DNA from 4 places in the Bacillus sp. ABA4_010 genome. Region 2 is predicted to be linked to each of the others. Evidence: riboswitches for the same ligand, from Rfam matches in the RefSeq annotation. Region 2 holds a riboswitch; each other region holds the start of a gene.
What was found. A riboswitch is a leader RNA that binds a small molecule or an ion and turns the genes downstream of it on or off. The one in region 2 is predicted to bind S-adenosylmethionine.
Positions count from the first base shown of each region.

Region 1: another riboswitch for S-adenosylmethionine. It lies ahead of metK (methionine adenosyltransferase); the one in region 2 lies ahead of ACXAEO_RS15200 (methionine ABC transporter ATP-binding protein).
Region 3: another riboswitch for S-adenosylmethionine. It lies ahead of ACXAEO_RS18640 (Na+/H+ antiporter NhaC family protein); the one in region 2 lies ahead of ACXAEO_RS15200 (methionine ABC transporter ATP-binding protein).
Region 4: another riboswitch for S-adenosylmethionine. It lies ahead of ACXAEO_RS16115 (transporter substrate-binding domain-containing protein); the one in region 2 lies ahead of ACXAEO_RS15200 (methionine ABC transporter ATP-binding protein).

Region 1 covers NZ_JBSWUN010000003.1:46,992-51,949, reverse strand. The annotation lists gene ACXAEO_RS01485 (glycosyltransferase family 4 protein) at 1-744, shown strand, start outside; gene metK (methionine adenosyltransferase) at 798-1,997, opposite strand; SAM riboswitch class I at 2,143-2,266, opposite strand; gene pckA (phosphoenolpyruvate carboxykinase (ATP)) at 2,528-4,114, shown strand; gene ACXAEO_RS01470 (DUF2584 domain-containing protein) at 4,188-4,430, opposite strand; gene ACXAEO_RS01465 (alpha/beta hydrolase family protein) at 4,590-4,958, opposite strand, start outside.
Region 2 covers NZ_JBSWUN010000003.1:2,822,065-2,827,022, forward strand. The annotation lists gene ACXAEO_RS15195 (bifunctional metallophosphatase/5'-nucleotidase) at 1-1,100, opposite strand, end outside; SAM riboswitch class I at 1,258-1,365, shown strand; gene ACXAEO_RS15200 (methionine ABC transporter ATP-binding protein) at 1,441-2,454, shown strand; gene ACXAEO_RS15205 (methionine ABC transporter permease) at 2,444-3,109, shown strand; gene ACXAEO_RS15210 (MetQ/NlpA family ABC transporter substrate-binding protein) at 3,271-4,101, shown strand; gene ACXAEO_RS15215 (DUF1694 domain-containing protein) at 4,282-4,650, shown strand; gene ACXAEO_RS15220 (cell wall hydrolase) at 4,739-4,958, opposite strand, start outside.
Region 3 covers NZ_JBSWUN010000003.1:3,538,067-3,543,024, reverse strand. The annotation lists gene ACXAEO_RS18645 (AI-2E family transporter) at 1-1,101, shown strand, start outside; SAM riboswitch class I at 1,209-1,315, shown strand; gene ACXAEO_RS18640 (Na+/H+ antiporter NhaC family protein) at 1,429-2,727, shown strand; gene ACXAEO_RS18635 (class I SAM-dependent methyltransferase) at 2,810-3,418, opposite strand; gene ACXAEO_RS18630 (peptide chain release factor 3) at 3,759-4,958, shown strand, end outside.
Region 4 covers NZ_JBSWUN010000003.1:3,010,434-3,015,391, reverse strand. The annotation lists gene ACXAEO_RS16125 (MupG family TIM beta-alpha barrel fold protein) at 1-582, shown strand, start outside; gene rraA (ribonuclease E activity regulator RraA) at 678-1,160, shown strand; SAM riboswitch class I at 1,238-1,342, shown strand; gene ACXAEO_RS16115 (transporter substrate-binding domain-containing protein) at 1,552-2,379, shown strand; gene ACXAEO_RS16110 (amino acid ABC transporter permease) at 2,495-3,217, shown strand; gene ACXAEO_RS16105 (amino acid ABC transporter ATP-binding protein) at 3,214-3,951, shown strand; gene mmuM (homocysteine S-methyltransferase) at 3,999-4,934, shown strand.

The DNA.
Region 1 (4,958 bases), 2.8 Mb from region 2:
CTTTGGAAATACATGGATTGGTTCCACCGTCCGTTGCGAAATATTTTTGTACCTTCTCCAGCCACTAAAGAACATTTGCATCGGCACGGTTTTACGAATGTCTCCATTTGGTCCAGAGGGGTAGATGCGACTCTCTTCCACCCCCACTATGATCGTTTTGACGTCCGAATTAAATACAACATTAAGCGTCCGTACATTTTGACATATGTAGGCCGGCTCGCTCCAGAGAAAAATCTTGACCTATTAATGAACATCGCTAAGTCCTTACCGGATCATCTTAAACATCAGACTCACTGGCTCATCGTTGGCGATGGCCCTTCCAAAGAAAAACTGCAAAAAGAATCATTGGAACATATGACTTTTACCGGTTTTCTTCAGGAAGAACAGCTAGCGAAAGTGTATGCCGCTTCCGACTTATTTGTTTTCCCATCGGCTACTGAAACGTTCGGGAACGTCGTACTGGAATCTTTAGCCGCTGGGACTCCTGTTATAGGTGCGAGTGCTGGCGGTGTGAAACATATTGTTCAGCACGATCGAACAGGTTTTTTATGTGACCCTGAATCCGTTTCACAGTTTATTCATTACATCACGTTTTGCCTCGACAATCTCCATAAGCGCATACAGCTTGGACATCAAGCAAGACAATATGCTCTTACACAAACATGGGATAATATTTTTGATGGCTTGCTGCTCCAGTATGAAGCAGCACTTTCACAGCCAGCAGACTCCATCCAACTAGCGTAACATGCTTCTTTTTCCAATAAAAAAATCCGGTCTATGCAGACCGGATTTTTTTATTATTTTGTAGCTTGTGTTTTTAATGCTTCTGCTTTGTCTGTACGCTCCCATGGAAGGTCCAAATCGTTGCGGCCGAAGTGACCATAAGCAGCTGTTTGCTTGTAAATCGGGCGACGTAAATCAAGCATTTTAATGATTCCTGCTGGACGTAAGTCAAAGTTTTCACGAACTAATTCTACTAATACCTCTTCAGAAACTGTACCAGTTCCGAACGTATCAACAGCGATAGAAACAGGTTTTGCTACACCAATTGCGTATGCAAGCTGAACTTCACATTTGTCCGCTAATCCTGCTGCTACGATGTTTTTAGCCACGTAACGTGCCGCATATGCCGCAGAACGGTCTACTTTTGTCGCATCCTTACCAGAGAATGCTCCACCACCGTGACGTGCATATCCACCGTAAGTGTCAACGATGATTTTACGACCTGTTAGACCTGCATCACCTTGAGGACCACCAATTACGAAACGGCCTGTCGGGTTGATGAAGTATTTTGTTTCTTCGTCAATTAACTCAGCTGGAACAACTGGGTTGATGACATGCTCTTTAAGGTTACGTTGAATTTGCTCCAATGTAATTTCTGGGTGATGTTGTGTAGAAATTACGATTGTATCAATGCGTACCGGTTGTCCGTTTTCATCATATTCTACTGTTACTTGCGTTTTACCATCTGGACGAAGGTATGGTAAAATTTCTTCTTTGCGCACTTCTGTTAAACGGCGTGCAAGCTTATGTGCCAATGAGATTGGAAGAGGCATTAATTCTTTCGTTTCGTTACAAGCATAACCAAACATTAATCCTTGGTCCCCTGCTCCGATTGCTTCGATTTCCTCTTCTGTCATTTGACCTTCACGAGCTTCTAACGCTTGGTCAACACCCATCGCGATATCCGCTGATTGCTCATCGATTGACGTTAAAACTGCACAAGTTTCAGCATCAAAACCATATTTTGCACGAGTATAACCAATTTCGCGAATTGTTTCACGAACGATTTTCGGAATGTCTACATATGTAGAAGTTGTGATTTCACCACTCACTAATACTAAACCCGTTGTAACGGATGTTTCGCAAGCAACACGCGCATTAGCGTCTTTCGCTAAAATCGCATCAAGAATGGAGTCGGAGATTTGGTCACAAATCTTATCCGGATGGCCTTCTGTTACTGACTCAGATGTAAATAAACGACGTTTTGTTGACATCAGTATTTCCTCCTTTTAAATGAAAACAACAAAGATACGGTACTCATTCCCTTATTATTCATAAAACTAGTTCATTTTATTGAAAAAATATAAAAAACCTTCCCTATATATGAGGAAAGGTTTGTACGTTCACTAGCGCCTTTCACTCTTATCGATCAAGGGCAAGAAGCCTTGCGTCAGGTTAGCACCTTATCGCCTTTTTATGATAATACATGGCGATGGTTGCTGGGTTTCATAGGGCCTGTCCCTCCACCAGCTCGGGATAAGAGAGTATCCGTTCAAGGACATATCATACCGTAAAACGTCGAAACATGTCAACAATTTATCCAATAAAAAAAGAACGCACAACATATATTTTTTCTTCTGTTATTGTGTTCTTCGTCAATCAACTCTATTTTGTCCATTTTTGTATTACATACGAACATTTATCTCTAAATAGTATAGACTATTGTTATAAATGTGTTATACTATTTTATGAGTTTACTAATCGTATATAAAATAAACTTTAAAATAAAAGGATGGTATTCAATATGAGTATAGTGGATGTTTCAAATGAATTAAATGAACTTCTTCAATTACCGACCGTTCATCATAATCTATCAGTCCCTCAACTGGTGGAAAAGGTGCTATCTCGTGGAGAAGGACAATTGACAGCTTCAGGTGCAGTTCGTGCGGAAACCGGGAAATATACCGGACGCTCTCCAGAAGATAAGTTTATTGTAGAAGAAACATCAACTAAGGATAAAATTGATTGGGGAAAAGTCAATCAACCTTTTGCCGCTGACAAATTTGATGCCCTATATAAAAAGGTATTAACATACTTAAAAGAACAGGGAGAACTCTTTTTATTCAATGGTTTTGCCGGTGCGGACTTAAAACAACGTTTACCGATTCGTGTCATTAACGAATATGCTTGGCACAACTTGTTTGCCCACCAATTATTCATCCGTCCGACAAATCAAGAAATGGAGACGCATGAAGCAGCCTTTACAGTGATTTCTGCTCCTAATTTTAAAGCTGATCCTGCTGTAGACGGTACGCACTCTGAAACATTCATCATTATTTCTTTTGAGCGTAAAGTAGTATTAATTGGTGGAACTGAATACGCTGGAGAAATGAAGAAATCCATCTTCTCTGTAATGAACTATCTACTACCTGAAAAGAACGTCTTGTCTATGCATTGTTCTGCCAATGTTGGTCAAGAAGGCGATGTTGCTTTGTTTTTTGGGCTTTCAGGAACAGGAAAAACAACGCTTTCAGCAGATACGAATCGCCGCTTAATTGGCGATGATGAGCACGGATGGTCTAACGCTGGCGTGTTCAATATTGAAGGCGGTTGCTATGCGAAATGCATCAATTTATCCAAGGAAAAAGAACCACAAATTTATAACGCCATCCGCTTTGGCGCGGTATTAGAAAACGTCGTTCTCGATGATGCTTCCCGCCTTCCGGATTATAATGATAACTCGTTAACTGAAAATACACGTGCAGCCTACCCGCTGCAAGCTATGCATAACATTGTCGACCCAAGTGTCGCAGGTCATCCGACTACCATCGTCTTTTTAACAGCAGATGCGTTTGGGGTTCTTCCTCCGATCAGTAAGCTAACAAAAGAACAAGCGATGTATCACTTTTTAAGCGGATACACCAGCAAGCTTGCTGGTACTGAGCGTGGAGTCACTTCACCGCAAGCTACATTCTCTACATGCTTTGGATCTCCATTCCTTCCACTTCCTGCTACAACATATGCAGAAATGCTCGGAGAGAAAATCGACGAACACGATGTAAACGTATACCTTGTCAATACGGGATGGACCGGTGGAGGCTATGGAGTAGGACAACGGATGAAATTAGCTTATACACGAGCTATGGTTCAAGCAGCCTTAGAGGGCGATTTAACGAATGTGGAAACCATTCAAGACCCTATCTTTGGTCTAGCCATCCCCGCACATGTACCAGGAGTTCCTGATGAAGTGCTTCAGCCATCTAGAACGTGGGATAACCAGGAAGAATTTGAACAAAAAGCAAAAGAGCTTGCGTACCAATTTAAAGAGAATTTCCGTAAGTTCACTACTATCTCAGACGACATTAAAAATCTCGGCGGCCCATTAGTGTAACACGTCGTTTAGCACAAAGCCCCAATCATGAAAGTCGGTCATTCACTGAACCTTCATGATTGGGGCTTCTTCGTTAGTTAATGGAATTCAATGAAATCAATTCGTAATAAATAGTCGTTTGCTCGTTAGTGAGCTCCACTTTTCGGATAATTGCCGTACCTGCACATTCACCTTTTTTTGTTTTACGAACTTCAATAGGTACATCAAGCGGGTAAAGACGGTACCCTTCCTTCTCCAGTACAAATACATTTTCCTCGACACGTTTTTCTTTCCCTTTTGTTACAATCATCGTGTTTAATTCAAGCGGCATACCCATTTATTTTCGTTCATTCCTTCCTTACGTATATATTATTTATCGCAGATAAACTTCTTCCTTCTTTGCTTCAGAGCAGTGAGGAAGAGATTTAGTGATTTGTACATAGTGTACCATGGATATTGGCAGCCATGATATATATTTAGGTAAACTACTAGTCCATCAATGATGTTTCATCCATTCCGTAAGCTTTCTGACCACTTCTCGGTTTGTAGCCGGCGGAAAATAGTGAGTAAACTCATCAAAATACCATGTGGTCACTTCTTTCCCTAACGCCTTTAATTCTTTCTCGGCTTTATAGGCATGCTCTACTGATACATTGTCATCCTTTTTTCCATGAATAAGCAACACAGGCGCTTTCACCTTGTCCAATTCATATAAAGGCGTTCGCCATTTATATCGTTCCGGATACTTTTGCGGGGTTCCGCCAATTACTCGTTTCATCATACGGCGTAAATCTTTTCGTTCTTCGTATGTTAATGCCATATCCGTTACTCCTCCCCATAAGACAAGTGAACGGATAAAAGGAGT
Region 2 (4,958 bases):
ATAATTAAGTCAATTCCTTCTATTTCATTGGCCATTTTTTGATCAACGTTAGAACCTGAATGAGACAATACGACAATATGGTCGACCTTGTCTTTCAATTGGTTCACTTGTTCTCTGACCGCTTGGATTTCATCTTGAAATTCAAGTCCTTCAATTCCTTCTGGATTGGTCTTAACTGCTGTATCTGCCGCTGTAACCCCAATAAATGCAATTATTTTTCCTTGCACCCTCTTCAATATGTATGGAAGAAAAACTACTTTTCCCTCTTTTCTAATATTGGCGCTCATGACAGGAAATTGAACATTGGACACTAACCTTTTTAAATGGATTTGCCCATAATTAAAATCATGATTTCCAGGAACCATCGCATCATAATTCAGTTCATTCATCACATCAGCTACGACTTTCCCCTTATTTAAAATAGCCAAATTCGTTCCATGAAAGGCATCCCCTACATCCACTAACAAAGTATGTTCGTGCGTCTGACGAACCCCCTTCACCAGCTTGGCCATTTTAGCATAACCAAGCTCGCCTTTTTTAGCATTATGCAAAATTCGGGCATGTACATCATTTGTATGAAGGATTGGAATACGCTGAATGTTTTCTTGATACAGCTCCATCATTTTTGCCATTTCTGCAGGGGAGATAGGTTGCTTCGGATGAATGTTTTGTCCTTTTGGAAGTGCTGCTAATCCTAAATGAAGTGCTGCAGCTAGTTCTTGTTTGAACGCTGTCACACTATGACCGTCCTCAAAATTCTGTAATATCTCTTCGTCCATTTTTTGTTTTAAATTAAGGGAACGAATGAGAAGCGCATATGCCTCTTCTCTTGTCACCTCTTCTTTGGAATACGTTTTTTCACTTAATGTAATCTCAAGACGTTCAGCCGCCTTCACATATGTAAAAAAAGGATCGTTCACCCCATCATTATTCAAGACTTCATCGGTAACGTCCACTTCCATAGTCAGGAGAAGTTCCTTTAAAAATTCTCCTTTCGTCACGTACTCATTTGTCTCTGCATAACTATATCCCGCGCCAACGCTTCCAAAAATAAAAACGATTATCATCCAAAATAAACCGCAAACTTTTAGCAAAGACATTTTCCCTCCGCTCAAAAACCATTATAGTTCTCATATCGTTACCGCTTTCATTCATTAATATGTACATGCTTTTTTATTAACTGAAAATTTTTTTATTGACATTCTCTTCCTCACAACGTATCATTCAGTTATCCCAAAAAATGAATAATAATTTTTACACTTATCAAGAGCGACGGAGGGATCAGGCCCGACGATGTCCAGCAACCTCCCCACCGAGGGAACGGTGCTACTTCCTGCAGAATGTTGCCATTCTGAAAGATAAGTCGGATATATACGATGCCTCTTTCAGAATGGAAAGAGGTTCTTTTATTTGCTTGACCATGAAGGAAGGATTGATACTATGATTGAAATTCAATCACTAAGAAAAGAGTATAAAACAAAAAAGGGAACAATCATCGGTGTTAATGACGTCTCCCTTTCAATCAAAAAAGGCGAAATATTCGGGATTGTCGGATATAGCGGAGCAGGTAAAAGCTCCTTACTGCGCTGCCTAAACTTATTAGAAAAACCTACATCCGGACATGTCATTGTGGATGGCGTTAATTTAACGTCACTGAAAGAAAAAGACTTGCGACAAGCTCGCCAAAAAATCGGCATGATTTTTCAGCATTTTTATTTAGTTAGTTCCAAAACCGTCTATGAAAATATCGCTTTTGCCTTAAAAGCGGCAAATGTAAACGAGAGCGATATTCAAAACCGCGTTTTAGAATTGCTCGAAATGGTTGGTCTTTCTGATAAAAAAGATGTGTACCCTTCTCAATTAAGCGGTGGACAGAAACAGCGGGTCGGTATCGCTAGAGCACTGGCGAACAACCCAAAAGTATTGCTTTGTGATGAAGCTACATCGGCTCTTGATCCAACGACAACAAAAGCAATCTTACAGCTTTTGAAGAAAATTAACCGTGAGCTTGGATTAACAATCGTACTGATCACGCACGAAATGGAAGTGGTGAAAGAAATTTGCCATCGCGTTGCCGTTATGCAAGACGGTCAGGTTGTCGAAGAAGGACCTGTATATGAAATTTTCGCACAGCCGAAACAACCGCTAACAAAGCAATTTATCTCGACCATTTTAGATTTCACGTTACCTGATCATTTAATGAATGATCAAAATGGAACAATTGTAAAAATCCAATTCCGTGGTTCGGTAGCGGGAGAAGCTGTCGTATCAGATGCCTTACAGCGCTTTAAAGTAAAGGGGAACATTTTACATGGTAAAATTGAATACATCCAAAATATCCCTCTTGGTGTTTTTATTATGCAACTGTCAGGAGATGCTCCTGAAATTGAAAAAACTATTCACTATATTCAACAGCGAACAAGTCATTTGGAGGTGATTACACATGCTGCTTGAATCGATTACAGCCCTGCTTCCAGAACTGAACAAAGCTTTTCTTGAAACGCTCTATATGGTCGGCATTTCCCTCGCAGTTGCGCTATTATTCGGTATGCCGATTGGAGTATTGCTATTTGTAACCGATCAAGGACTGTTTTTAGAAAATAAATCTGTGAAATCTGTGATCGGATTTGTAGTAAACACAGTACGCTCTATTCCTTACATCATTTTACTTGTAGCCCTGCTTCCACTGACGCAGTTATTGACAGGTACAACGATTGGACCAACAGCGGCCTCCGTTTCCTTATCTGTCGCTGCCATCCCATTTTTTGCTCGAATTGTGGAGACATCTCTTCGCGAAATTGACAAAGGTGTCATTGAAGCAGCCGTTGCGGTCGGAGCCTCACCTTGGATGATTATTAAAGATGTGTTAGTACCCGAAGCAAAACCAGGAATTATTCAAGGCTTGACCATCACAACAATCAGTCTTGTCGGCTACTCGGCTATGGCTGGTATTGTCGGAGGCGGTGGAGTCGGGGATCTTGCCATTCGCTTTGGCTATTATCGTTATGATAATACGGTGATGATTACGACCATTGTTGTTCTTATTTGTTTAGTTCAAATCATTCAGCTTGCCGGTGATAAATTCGCCCGTGCCGTTGATAAACGTTAACCTTCGTTGCGCTTTATGCCCAATAAAGGACGGCTTTGTTTTTCTATTACACTTTAACCAATTAATTCTGCATTGTTTTAATCTAGAACTCTATTAAAGTATTTGAACGCATTACAGCTTCACTATACAAAACCTATTTATATAATTAGGAGGATGCATTTATGAAAAAATTATTTTTAGCCTTTATATTCTTACTCTCTCTTTCTGTATTAGCTGCATGTGGAGGAAGCAGCACAAGCAATGAATCAACTTCGTCTGAAGAAAAGAAAGACATTAAAATTGGCGCTACAACAGGTCCTTATAGCGATATGGTTACAAAAGCAATCAAGCCTGGTTTAGAACAGAAAGGCTACACCGTAGAAGTTGTTGAATTCAGTGACTATATTCAGCCAAACATTTCATTAGGAAACGGCTCTATTGACGCAAACTTATTTCAACATAAAGTATATATGGAATCATTTGCAAAAGAACACAATTTAGAGCTTTCAGAAGTCATCATCGTTCCAACAGCTCCAATGGGCTTGTACTCTAACAAATACCAATCGCTTGACGACATTGAAGAAGGGGCCAAGCTTGCTCTACCGAACGATCCAACTAATATGGCTCGTGCGTTAAAAATGCTTCAAGAATCAGAGTTCATTACATTAGATGAAAATGCAGATCCATTAACGGTATCTGAAAAAGATGTTGTTGAAAATCCAAAGAACATTGTGTTCCAGCCAATTGAAGCGGCACAGCTTCCTCGCTCAGTCGAAAGCGTTGATTTATCAGCAGTTCCTGGAAACTTTGCACTTGCTGCTAAGATGGATTTATTAGATGCTATTCAGCTTGAAAACATGCCAGACGACTATCGAAATCGCGTTGTCGTCAATACAAAAGATATTGATACAGCATTAGCAAAAGACTTAAAAGAAGTCGTTGAGTCTGCAGAATTTGAACAAGTGATTGATGAACAGTTCAAAGGATTCGGCAAACCTGAGTGGATGCAATAAAAAAATAAGGGCTCGTCACCACAACTTTGGAATCGAAAAGGTTGTGTGACGAGCTCTTTTCTTCTCTGTTTTTTTCGTTTATGATGATAATAGATACCTTCTGTCTCCAACCTATCCATGTATATGACTTCCCTCTTTAGGGTACATAGATGTAAAGACTATTTCATCAGGGAGTGGCTTATGATGAATGATAACATTGAAGACTATTTAGAACGCGGCCTATACGGGGTAAAAGAAACAAAAGCAAGCGAAAGAGCATATTATTTAACTGCTTTGCGTGAACGAATCGAAATTGCTTTAAAAAAAGGACAGGTCATGAAAGCTCATACTTATCCTATGGTAATCCAAAAACTAAAGCATGTTCAAAACGGGCACCTCTATTTAAATGGGAACCTTGCCTATCGCTTTCTTTCGAAATACGTTAAGGCTGCGAATGGCGCAAAAGTGCCTTTTACTATTGTCCAAAATCAAGAAGCAGAAACAGACATTGGCCTCGTGTTAACTGGTAGCTTAGGAAGTGAAGAAAACGAGATTTTTATACACGATTAAACTTGCCTTCCAGCGAGAAAGCCACCTGCGTACACAGGTGGCTTTCTCGCTGGAACGGCCATAACACCGAATCTATTATACGTACTCGTTATTTAGCAAATACATGGTTTCCAATCACCGTTGTGACAGGTCTTGTTTTAATCCACTCACTTTGTGCCGTTTTTGGATTATAAAAGAATAAAGAACCTTGTCCATTTCCTTTTTCAGCGATTGCTTCAGCTACTGCCTGTTTTGTTTCATCAGATGGCGTGTTCTCAATTGCTCCATTTTGCACGGGTGTGAAAGCATAGCTTCCTCCCACTTGCTCG
Region 3 (4,958 bases), 720 kb from region 2:
TCAAAAGTGCATTTTTGGACGCTCCAAATTTTGTTGATGGTATTAATTATTTATTTCAGCACAAAAATTTCTTTTTTATTTGAACCGATTGTTGTGTTTGTATCTACTTTGTTTTTTCCAATCTTAATCGCAGGATTTCTTTACTTTTTATTTAATCCAATTGTCGAGTTTTTGACGAAGTACAAAGTGCCGAGGAATTTAGCCATTTTGATTTTATATGCTGTTTTTATTGGACTGATGAGTGTAGGCATTGGTGTAGTCGCGCCAATCTTATCACAGCAAATTACCGATTTGGTTCAAAACTTGCCGTCTTATATTGCCACAATCCGTGTATTCTTTGAAAACTCTGCTCAATCTGGCTGGTTTAAGTGGATTTTAGGCCAAGAATTTATTTCACTTGAAAAAATTGAAGAAACGTTAACGAATTATGTGGCTTCGTTGCCTGATAATGTGACCAAAAGCGTTCGAACGGTATTCGGGGTCATTGCTAATATTACGTTAACCGTTGTTACGGTGCCGTTTATTTTATTTTACATGTTTAAAGATGGCTATAAGCTTCCGAAAGCTTCTGTGCGTTTTTTACCTTCTGCGTATCGAAAGGGCGGCTTGCACATTATTCAAGAAACAGGTGAGACGCTTTCTGCTTATATTCAAGGACAATTCCTTGTGGCGTTGTTTGTAGGAATCTTTACGTTCATCGGTTATTTAATTATTGGGTTGCCATATGGACTGACACTCGCAATTATTGTTTCTGTCACGAATATTATCCCTTATTTAGGACCTTTTATCGGGGCAGCCCCTGCTGTCATTATTGGTTTGTTGGATTCCCCGACGAAAGCGTTTCTTGTCATTGTCGTCATCACAATTGTGCAGCAAATTGACGGGAATTTCATTTCACCGCTCGTAATCGGGAAGAGACTCGATATTCATCCGCTTACGATTATCATCATTTTATTAGTAGCTGGAAATTTAGCCGGGGTACTAGGCATGATTTTAGGTGTGCCTTTATATGCGGTGACAAAAACGATTATCGTGAATCTCGTGAAATTAATTCAATTACGGAATGAAAAAGATAAGACAGGGTCATCAGCACTTGAGTGAAACTTCCTGTTTTGGTGTTATTTTACTTTTGTGAAATAATGTTTGACTTTTTCTTGTGAACAATTTAAAGTAGTTTAGGTAATTTGAAAAAGATGATAAATATGATCTTCTTATCAAGAGAGACGGAGGGACTGGCCCGATGATGTCTCGGCAGCGGACTTTTTACGAGAGTGCTGTGCCAAATCCAGCAAGCAACATGCTTGAGAGATGAGAAGAGTGTTTCTTATATAGACTATATAAGACCTCTTCTTGCTTGTGAGAAGAGGTCTTTTTCACGAATAAATAGAGAATGGGGTGCAAGGAGTGAATAAAGTAACAGGAAATGCAATGGCTTTACTACCATTAGGCATCTTTTTGACCTTATTTGTTGGATCAGGGGTCATTACAGGTGATTTTTATCAAATGCCGGTATTAGCGGCAATCATTATTGCAGTTGTAGTCGCGTTAATGATGAATCGGAAAGAAACACTGACGGTTAAAATTGAGCGGTTCGCAGCAGGAGCGGGACACCCTGATATTATTACTATGACATTTATTTTTATTTTGGCAGGAGCGTTTTCTGCTTCGGCTAAAGGAATGGGAGCTGTGGAATCGACTGTTAACTTAGCATTGTCGACTCTTCCACCAAGCTTTTTAGTTGTTGGTTTGTTTATTATTGGTGCATTCATTTCCCTTTCAATGGGAACATCCATGGGAACTATCGCTGCTTTGGCGCCAATTGGGGTTGGAATTAGCGGCGAGACGGATATTTCCATTGCTTTAACAATGGCAGCGATAGTTGGCGGAGCGATGTTTGGAGATAACCTGTCGTTCATCTCTGATACAACCATTGCGGCTGTACGTACGCAACAAACGGAAATGAAAGATAAATTTAAGACGAACTTTTTTATTGTGTTACCAGCAGCGATTTTAACGGCTGTTATCTTATTCATCGTGACAACAGGCAATCATTCAACGATTGGGACTGAAAACTTTAGCTGGATTAAAATTTTACCGTACATTAGCGTCCTCATTACGGCATTGCTTGGGTTTAATGTTCTGGGTGTGTTAATGGGTGGAACTGTTTTAGCTGGAATCATTGGGTTAGTTGATGGTAGCTATCAAATATCGAGCTTCTTGCAAACTGTAACAGAAGGAATTCTTGGAATGGCAGAGCTTGTCATTTTAGCCCTTTTAATTGGCGGTATGGTCGAAATTATTAAGCATAATGGCGGCATTGATTATTTATTAAACATGATGACGAGAAGCATCAAGTCGAAAAAAGGCGCAGAGTTTGGAATTGCAGGTCTTGTGAGTTTAACTAACTTATCGACGGCTAATAATACGATTTCGATTATTTTCACAGGTCCGTTAGCGAAGGATATTGCGGAGCAATATGACATTGACAAGCGAAAATCAGCTAGTTTATTAGATATTTTCTCATGTAGTGTACAAGGATTAATTCCATACGGTGCTCAAGTATTAACAGCAGCTAAGCTAGGAGGAATTTCACCTATCGCGCTTCTACCGTATTCATTCTATCCAATTTTGATTGCAGTATTTGGGGTTGGAGCAATTTTAATTGGGTTCCCACGGTTGACTTCCCGCCAGCCAAAAACGGAGGAACAAGTAGTTCGTATGAATTAACATTGAGCTTACCCAATAAGAAAAGTCAGCCTATGCGGCTGGCTTTTCTTATTGGTTTCTTCTCGAAGCTGTCTAAACATACTTATTTGACACAAACCGCAATCCCTAAAGGATAGTGCATTCCTTCACGCTTTGTTTCAACGAGAACGCCGCGCTGATAAAAAAATTCGCTTTCCGAATAATCATCGAAAAGATGTTCAAACTCGTCTAATGTGAGCTGATGAACGTGAAAAGGTTCACTGGACGGTTTTCCTCGTCCGAGTCCAAACGGTGTCGAAATGACAAGTGTTCCTCCAGACTTTAAGAGCTTATAAAGGTTTGTTAGAAACTGTTTTTCTTCCTTTATATGTTCTAACGTCTCAAAGCTCATAATACAGTCAAACGTTCCGAGTTGCTCAGGAAGGGAAGGATCTGCTGCATTGCCTGCTAAAAAGTTGACTTTAGGGTGGTAGTGAAAACTGCGGGCATATTCAATAATGTCCGAATCAATGTCTACGGCTACAATTTCATCAATTTTCTTTTTGGCGGCTTTTGCTACAAGCTGGCTTCCGAAGCCGCTTCCGCATGCTAAATCGAGTACTCTGCCTTTCGTATATAAAATCGCGAACTGATATCTTGCGATGTGTTCAAGTAATAAGCCATTGGTTGGCTTCATAAGGTGAGGCATGACCCTTTCGCCTGTATATTCCATTTTGTTTAGCCCTCTTTCTTCCGATTTGTCACATTCTTTATTGTACCTCATCAAGACAGGAGAACAAAGAGAGCGAGTTTGGTGAAAAAGACAACATATGCTATAGTGAAAGGTGCGTTTAATGCATCAAGTTTCCTTGGTGAAAGTAGATAATCGAAAGACGGCCCTTTTAACAGGCAGTGAGACCCGCACTTTTTCACTTTAGGTGACTGGAGATGTTAAGTCGGGATACGAGAGAGCCTCTACGATAGAAGTTTCCTTTATTCTAAAATAAAAAGTAGAATACGAAGAAAAAACAAGTTATGCTAGATGAATAGATGTGAGAGAGAGGATTAATAACATGAGTCAAGAAATAAAAAGCCAACAAGAACAAGTCGAATCAAGACGTACTTTTGCCATTATTTCTCACCCTGATGCGGGGAAAACTACTTTAACAGAGAAATTATTGTTATTAGGTGGAATGATTCGTTCAGCAGGTACGGTTAAAGGGAGAAAAACAGGGAAATATGCAACATCTGACTGGATGGAAATTGAAAAACAACGTGGAATTTCTGTAACATCCAGCGTTATGCAGTTTTCTTATAGAGATCACCATATTAATATTGTTGATACACCAGGTCACCAAGACTTTAGTGAAGATACGTATCGTACGCTAACGGCTGTCGATAGTGCTGTTATGGTTATTGATGGAACAAAAGGAATTGAAGAGCAAACAATTAAATTGTTTAAAGTATGCAGCATGCGCGGTATTCCAATTTTAACTTTCATTAATAAGCTGGATCGCGAAGGAAAAGACCCGCTTGAGCTGATGGAAGAGATTGAAGAGGTACTTGGAATCGAGTCATATGCGGTGACATGGCCGATTGGAATGGGGAAAAGGTTTCAAGGAACATATGACCGTTTTAAAAAGCAAATTGAAGTGTATCGTGGGAATGAGGAATCGCAATTTGTCGATTTCGATGGAACAAACGTAACAGATGAAGTAAGCAACTATGTAGATGAAGGATATTTGTCAATGTTGACGGATGAACTTGCTCTGCTTGATGAGGCAGGAAATGATTTTTCAATGGAAAAGGTGAAGCAAGGGAAGTTAACACCTGTGTTCTTTGGAAGTGCCATCGCGAATTTCGGTGTTCAGTCATTCTTTGATGAGTTTTTAGGATTGACTCTTCCTCCTCAACCACGTGAATCATCGAACGGCGCAATTGATCCAACGGATGAAAACTTCTCAGGGTTTATCTTTAAAATTCAAGCGAACATGAACCCAGCTCATCGCGATCGAATTGCGTTTGTGCGTGTATGCTCAGGAAAGTTTGAACGTGGTATGAATGTCTCATTGCCGCGAACAGGCCGAAAAATTAAATTGTCTCAATCTCATCAGTTTTTAGCTTCAAGCCGGGAAACGGTTGATGAAGCGTATGCAGGAGATATTATCGGACTGTATGATTCCGGAACGTATCAAATTGGTGATACGATTTTAGGAGAAGGAGCGGCCAACTTTGAATTTAATGCGTTGCCGACGTTCCCGCCTGAATTATTT
Region 4 (4,958 bases), 190 kb from region 2:
GATGATGACTTTTTTCGTCAACAAACGGCGTTATTCCAACGGTTTCATATTCCGGTTTGTGCATATATTCCGGGACGAGGAGAGAAAAGAGGTCCCGTTTTTGCTGGTCTTCCAACTTTGGAACGTCATCGGTATATGGACCCGTTTGCAGCGGCCGTTGAGCTGTATCGTTCCGGGATCACAGATGTGTATGTCGGTGATTCGGACCCGGGTGAGGGGTTGTTGGAACAATTGGTGAAATATGATGCAGATAGCATTCTTCCTATTCGGATTCAGTCTTCGATTTTGCCAGAAGGAGAATACCGTCTTCGTCCCGATTCCGCTAGAGATGTTATCCGTTTGATGGATACGAGAAGGGCAGAATGTGTGGAACCGACTAACACGGTGAAACGTCTGCAAGGAATGATTACGATGGATAATGACCGTTACGGACGTTACCGCGGTGAAGTGCAAATTATCTTACGGGATCTTCCAGCGGATGAACGAGTGAATGTCATCGGCCACGTTATACTAGAAGATGTCCCCCTTCTTTCCGCTGTTCATCCTGGTCAAAGGCTGGAATTGAAGAAGGTGAAGCCATAGGTTTCGGTGTCACGTTTCATTTCCTTCACCAAATGCAAAAGGAATTTTTCGGTCGTGAGCGAATGAAGAACAATGTAAGGAAGGGAGATGGGATGATGGAAGTGAGAACGGCGGATTTATGTGATGATTTCGCGGATGAATTGAACGTTTGTACGGTCGAGTTTCGGTCGTACGGCGGGAAAAGAAGGTTTTTTGGTCCAATTTCAACGGTGAACGTACACGAAGATAATGTATTGGTAAAAGAAGCTCTTGAAACGATTCCGGCAGGCCACGTATTAGTAGTGAATGGGGGAGGTTCTAGAAACTGTGCATTAATGGGCGACCGATTAGGGGAGATTGCACGAACGCGCGGGTTAGCGGGTGTTATTATTAATGGCTGTGTCAGAGATAGTGCAGAATTAGCGCAGCTAAATGTCGGGATTTTCGCCATTGGTACGCATCCGTTAAAAAGTAAAAAAGAAGGAAAAGGAGAAAGAGAGACGACCCTTCATTTCGGCGGAATCGATTGGGTTCCGGGAAGCTATGTGTATGCAGATGAAGATGGTGTTATGACAGCAGCAAGAAATCTCCTCACATGAATTCACGTAAATGATTAAAAATTCATTTGACAATATTCTCAATATTAACTAATATCATAATATGCTAAAAAATAAATATCTTATCAAGAGAGACTGAGGGACAGGCCCGATGACGTCCAGCAACCATCATTTCGATGAAAGGTGCTAATTCCTGCAGAGTGTTTCATTCTGAGAGATAAGGTTTCGATACAAAGCCTCTTTCTGATTGAAAGAGGTTTTTTTGTTTACATTAAGAGATTAAACGAATGATATTCTGAATTAACCCAATATTCAAATTAAATAGTTGCGTTCCTTTTTCGAATGTGTATCATTATTTATTCATTTTATAAATTTGGTAAGTCATTACTTATATGGTCATCATTTTCATTTATGAAAAGAAGGAGTCGAAGACATGAAAAAAAGATCTCGTTTATTAGTACCAGTAGTGGCATTAGTAGGGTTTGCCGGAGTATTGAGCGGTTGTTCGACGAAAGAAGCAGCAAATGAAGCGACGAATGAACTAGAGGAAAAAGTGATTTTAGTTGGAACCCAAAATGATTATCCGCCTTTCGCCTTCACGGATGAGAACAATGAACTAACAGGCTATGATATCGAAGTAGTGAAGGAAATTGATAAAAAGCTAGATGGTTATACATTTGAGTTTGTGGCCACGCCTTGGGATAGTATGTTCCTAGCCTTAGAGTCAAATAAAATTCAGGCCATTGCAGACCAAGTAGCGAAAACGCCAGAACGTGAAGAAAAGTACTTATTTACAGATGAATCTTATTTTGCAGCAGAAACGGTCATTGTCGTGAAGGCTGGTCGAAAGGATATTACGACCATAGAAGATTTAGAAGGGAAGAAGGTTGGGGCGTTAGCGGGTGATTCGTACACGCTATTACTGGAAGAACATAATAAAAAAGCAGATAACGATATTATTTTAAAATATAGCGAAAGTGGAAACCCTTCGGAAATTTTACAAGATGTCCAGAATGGTCGTGTGGATGCCTATGTGAATGATCCGATTATGATTCATTCGGTCATGGAAAAGTTTGATTTAGACTTAGAAGTGGTCGGACAGCCGTTAGTGAACGATAATATGGGGATTGTCTTGAAAGATGAAGAGCAAGGTGAGGAGTTGAAGGCATTAATAGATCCAATTCTAAAAGAGCTGAAAGAAGATGGGACATTAGCTAAGCTTTCAACAAAATGGACAGGCGGAGAATACATCCCTGAATAATATAAATCGACCTAGAAAATTCAAGTGGTCTGAATAACCATTGTAAATGTTCTTGAATCAAATGAAGCTGTGTCGAGTGATGAAATGGAATATATATAAGAGAAGGGAATAGAGAATGGACAATTTACTGGATATTCAGTTTTTAATCGAAAGTTTTCCTGCGATTGCAGCACGGTTACCGGTTACCGTTGGCATCGCGGTAGGTTCTATGATTTTGAGTTTATTTATTGGACTAACAACAGCCCTTATTAAAATTTATCAAGTTCCGGTCTTGAAGACGATTTCTTCTTGCTATGTGTCGTTTATAAGGGGAACACCTTTATTGGTTCAAATTTATCTTGTGTTTTATGGCATCCCAAAAGTGATTTATTATGTTCAAACGGAATATGATCAGCTTCAAAATGTCGATGTGAACATTATTCCTCCTGAAATTTATGCCTTATTAGCTTTTTCGATTAATTTAGGCGCCTATTTATCGGAAACGATCCGGTCAGCCATTGAGTCGGTCGATCGCGGGCAGTTTGAAGCAGCAAAAGCAATCGGGATGAGCCCAGCACAAATGATGGTGAAAATTATCTTCCCGCAAGCTTTAGCAGTAGCGATTCCGAATCTCGGAAATATGTTTATTAGTACAATTAAGGACACGTCTCTTGTATTTATTATTGGCGTGATTGACATTATGGGACAAGCGAAAATTCTCGGCTCTCGGGGGCTGGCGTTCTTTGAAGTGTATATTGCGGTTTCGATTATTTATTGGATCCTTTGTATTGTTGTGGAGAGATTGCTTGCTAGAGTCGAGAAGCGTGCCCGCAGATATGAAAGAGGGATTGCTTCATGATTAAGGTAGAGAACATTCATAAATATTTCGATCAGCAGCATGTGTTAAAAGGGATTAATCTTTCCATTAAGAAAGGCGAGGTTGTCACGATTTTAGGGCCAAGTGGCTCGGGGAAATCAACGTTATTACGCTGTGTAAACTTTTTAGAACAGCCTACTAGTGGGCTTGTTGAGATTAACGGAAAAAGCGTTGATGTGGAATCGGCGACGAAGGCCGATATTCTTTCTTTAAGAACATCCACGGGAATGGTATTTCAGCAGTACAATTTATTTAAAAATTTAACGGTGCTGCAAAATGTCATGATTGGCTTAACAACGGTGAAGCGTATGAATCCAGAAGAAGCGAAAAAGGTGAGTCTTGAACTTTTGGAGAAGGTAGGCCTGAAGGAACGGTTGAATCATTATCCAGTTCAGCTTTCTGGGGGGCAACAGCAACGGGTAGGCATTGCCCGGGCGCTTGCGCTTAAACCGGAAGTTTTATTATTTGATGAACCGACGTCCTCTCTGGATCCAGAGTTAGTGGGGGAAGTGTTAGCGGTCATTAAACATGTAGCCAATGAAGGAAATACGATGTTAATTGTTACACATGAGCTTCATTTTGCCCGTGAGATTTCAGACCGCATTGTGTTTATGGAAAATGGAAGCATTATTGAAGAAGGAACGGCGGAGCAAATTTTTAACGACCCTCAAGTGGAGCGAACGAAGCAGTTTTTAAGTAAGGCGATGAAGAAGTGATAGAGTGAGTCCTTCTATTCTATGAGAGGCAGGAAAGGAGATACAACATGAACCCAATTGAACAAATTTTAACGGATTTTCCGATTATGATTATTGACGGAGCGATGGCAACGGAGCTTGAGAAGCAGGGCTGTAATTTACATGATCGCTTATGGTCAGCTAAAGTCTTAATCGAAAATCCAGAATTGATAAAGAAGGTACATATCGATTATTTTGAAGCAGGTGCAGATTGTGCCATCACCGCTAGTTATCAAGCTACGGTGGAGGGCTATATGGAAAGAGGATTGACGAAGGAAGAGGCTATCGGTTTAATTAAAAATTCTGTTCAACTGGCCAAGCAGGCGCGGGATGAATTTTGGGAAAGTCATCCTCATCAGTCGACACGGCCAAAACCGTTAGTGGCAGCTTCTGTCGGTCCATATGGGGCATTCCTTGCAGATGGCTCTGAATATCGAGGGGACTATGTAGTAAATGAAGAGGAATTAGTCGCTTTTCATCGCGAACGAATCAGTGTGTTAATAGAAGCGGGTGCCGATATTTTAGCATGTGAAACCATTCCGTGTTTGTTAGAGGCAAAAGCCATTACGAGAGTATTAAAGGAATTCCCAGGGGTGTATGCGTGGATAAGCTTTAGTGCAAAAGATGAAATCCATATTAGCAATGGCGACACAATAGCTGATTGTGCCAAATGGCTAGCTGGAGAAGAGCAAGTAGCCGCCATTGGAATCAATTGTTCTTCACCGCGTTTTATTGAGTCCTTAATTAAAGAAATAAAAGGTCAAACTTCTAAACCAATCATTGTGTACCCTAATACAGGGGAAGAGTATGATCCGACGAGCAAGACATGGAATGAGAAATCTTCGGGAGAACAGTTTGTTTCCAGCACTCAACGATGGTATGAAGCAGGGGCCCACATCATCGGCGGCTGTTGTCGAACGGGACCGAAAGAGATTGAAGCGATTGCTGCTTGGGCACGCCAATAAAGATCTATATCGACCTAGAAAATG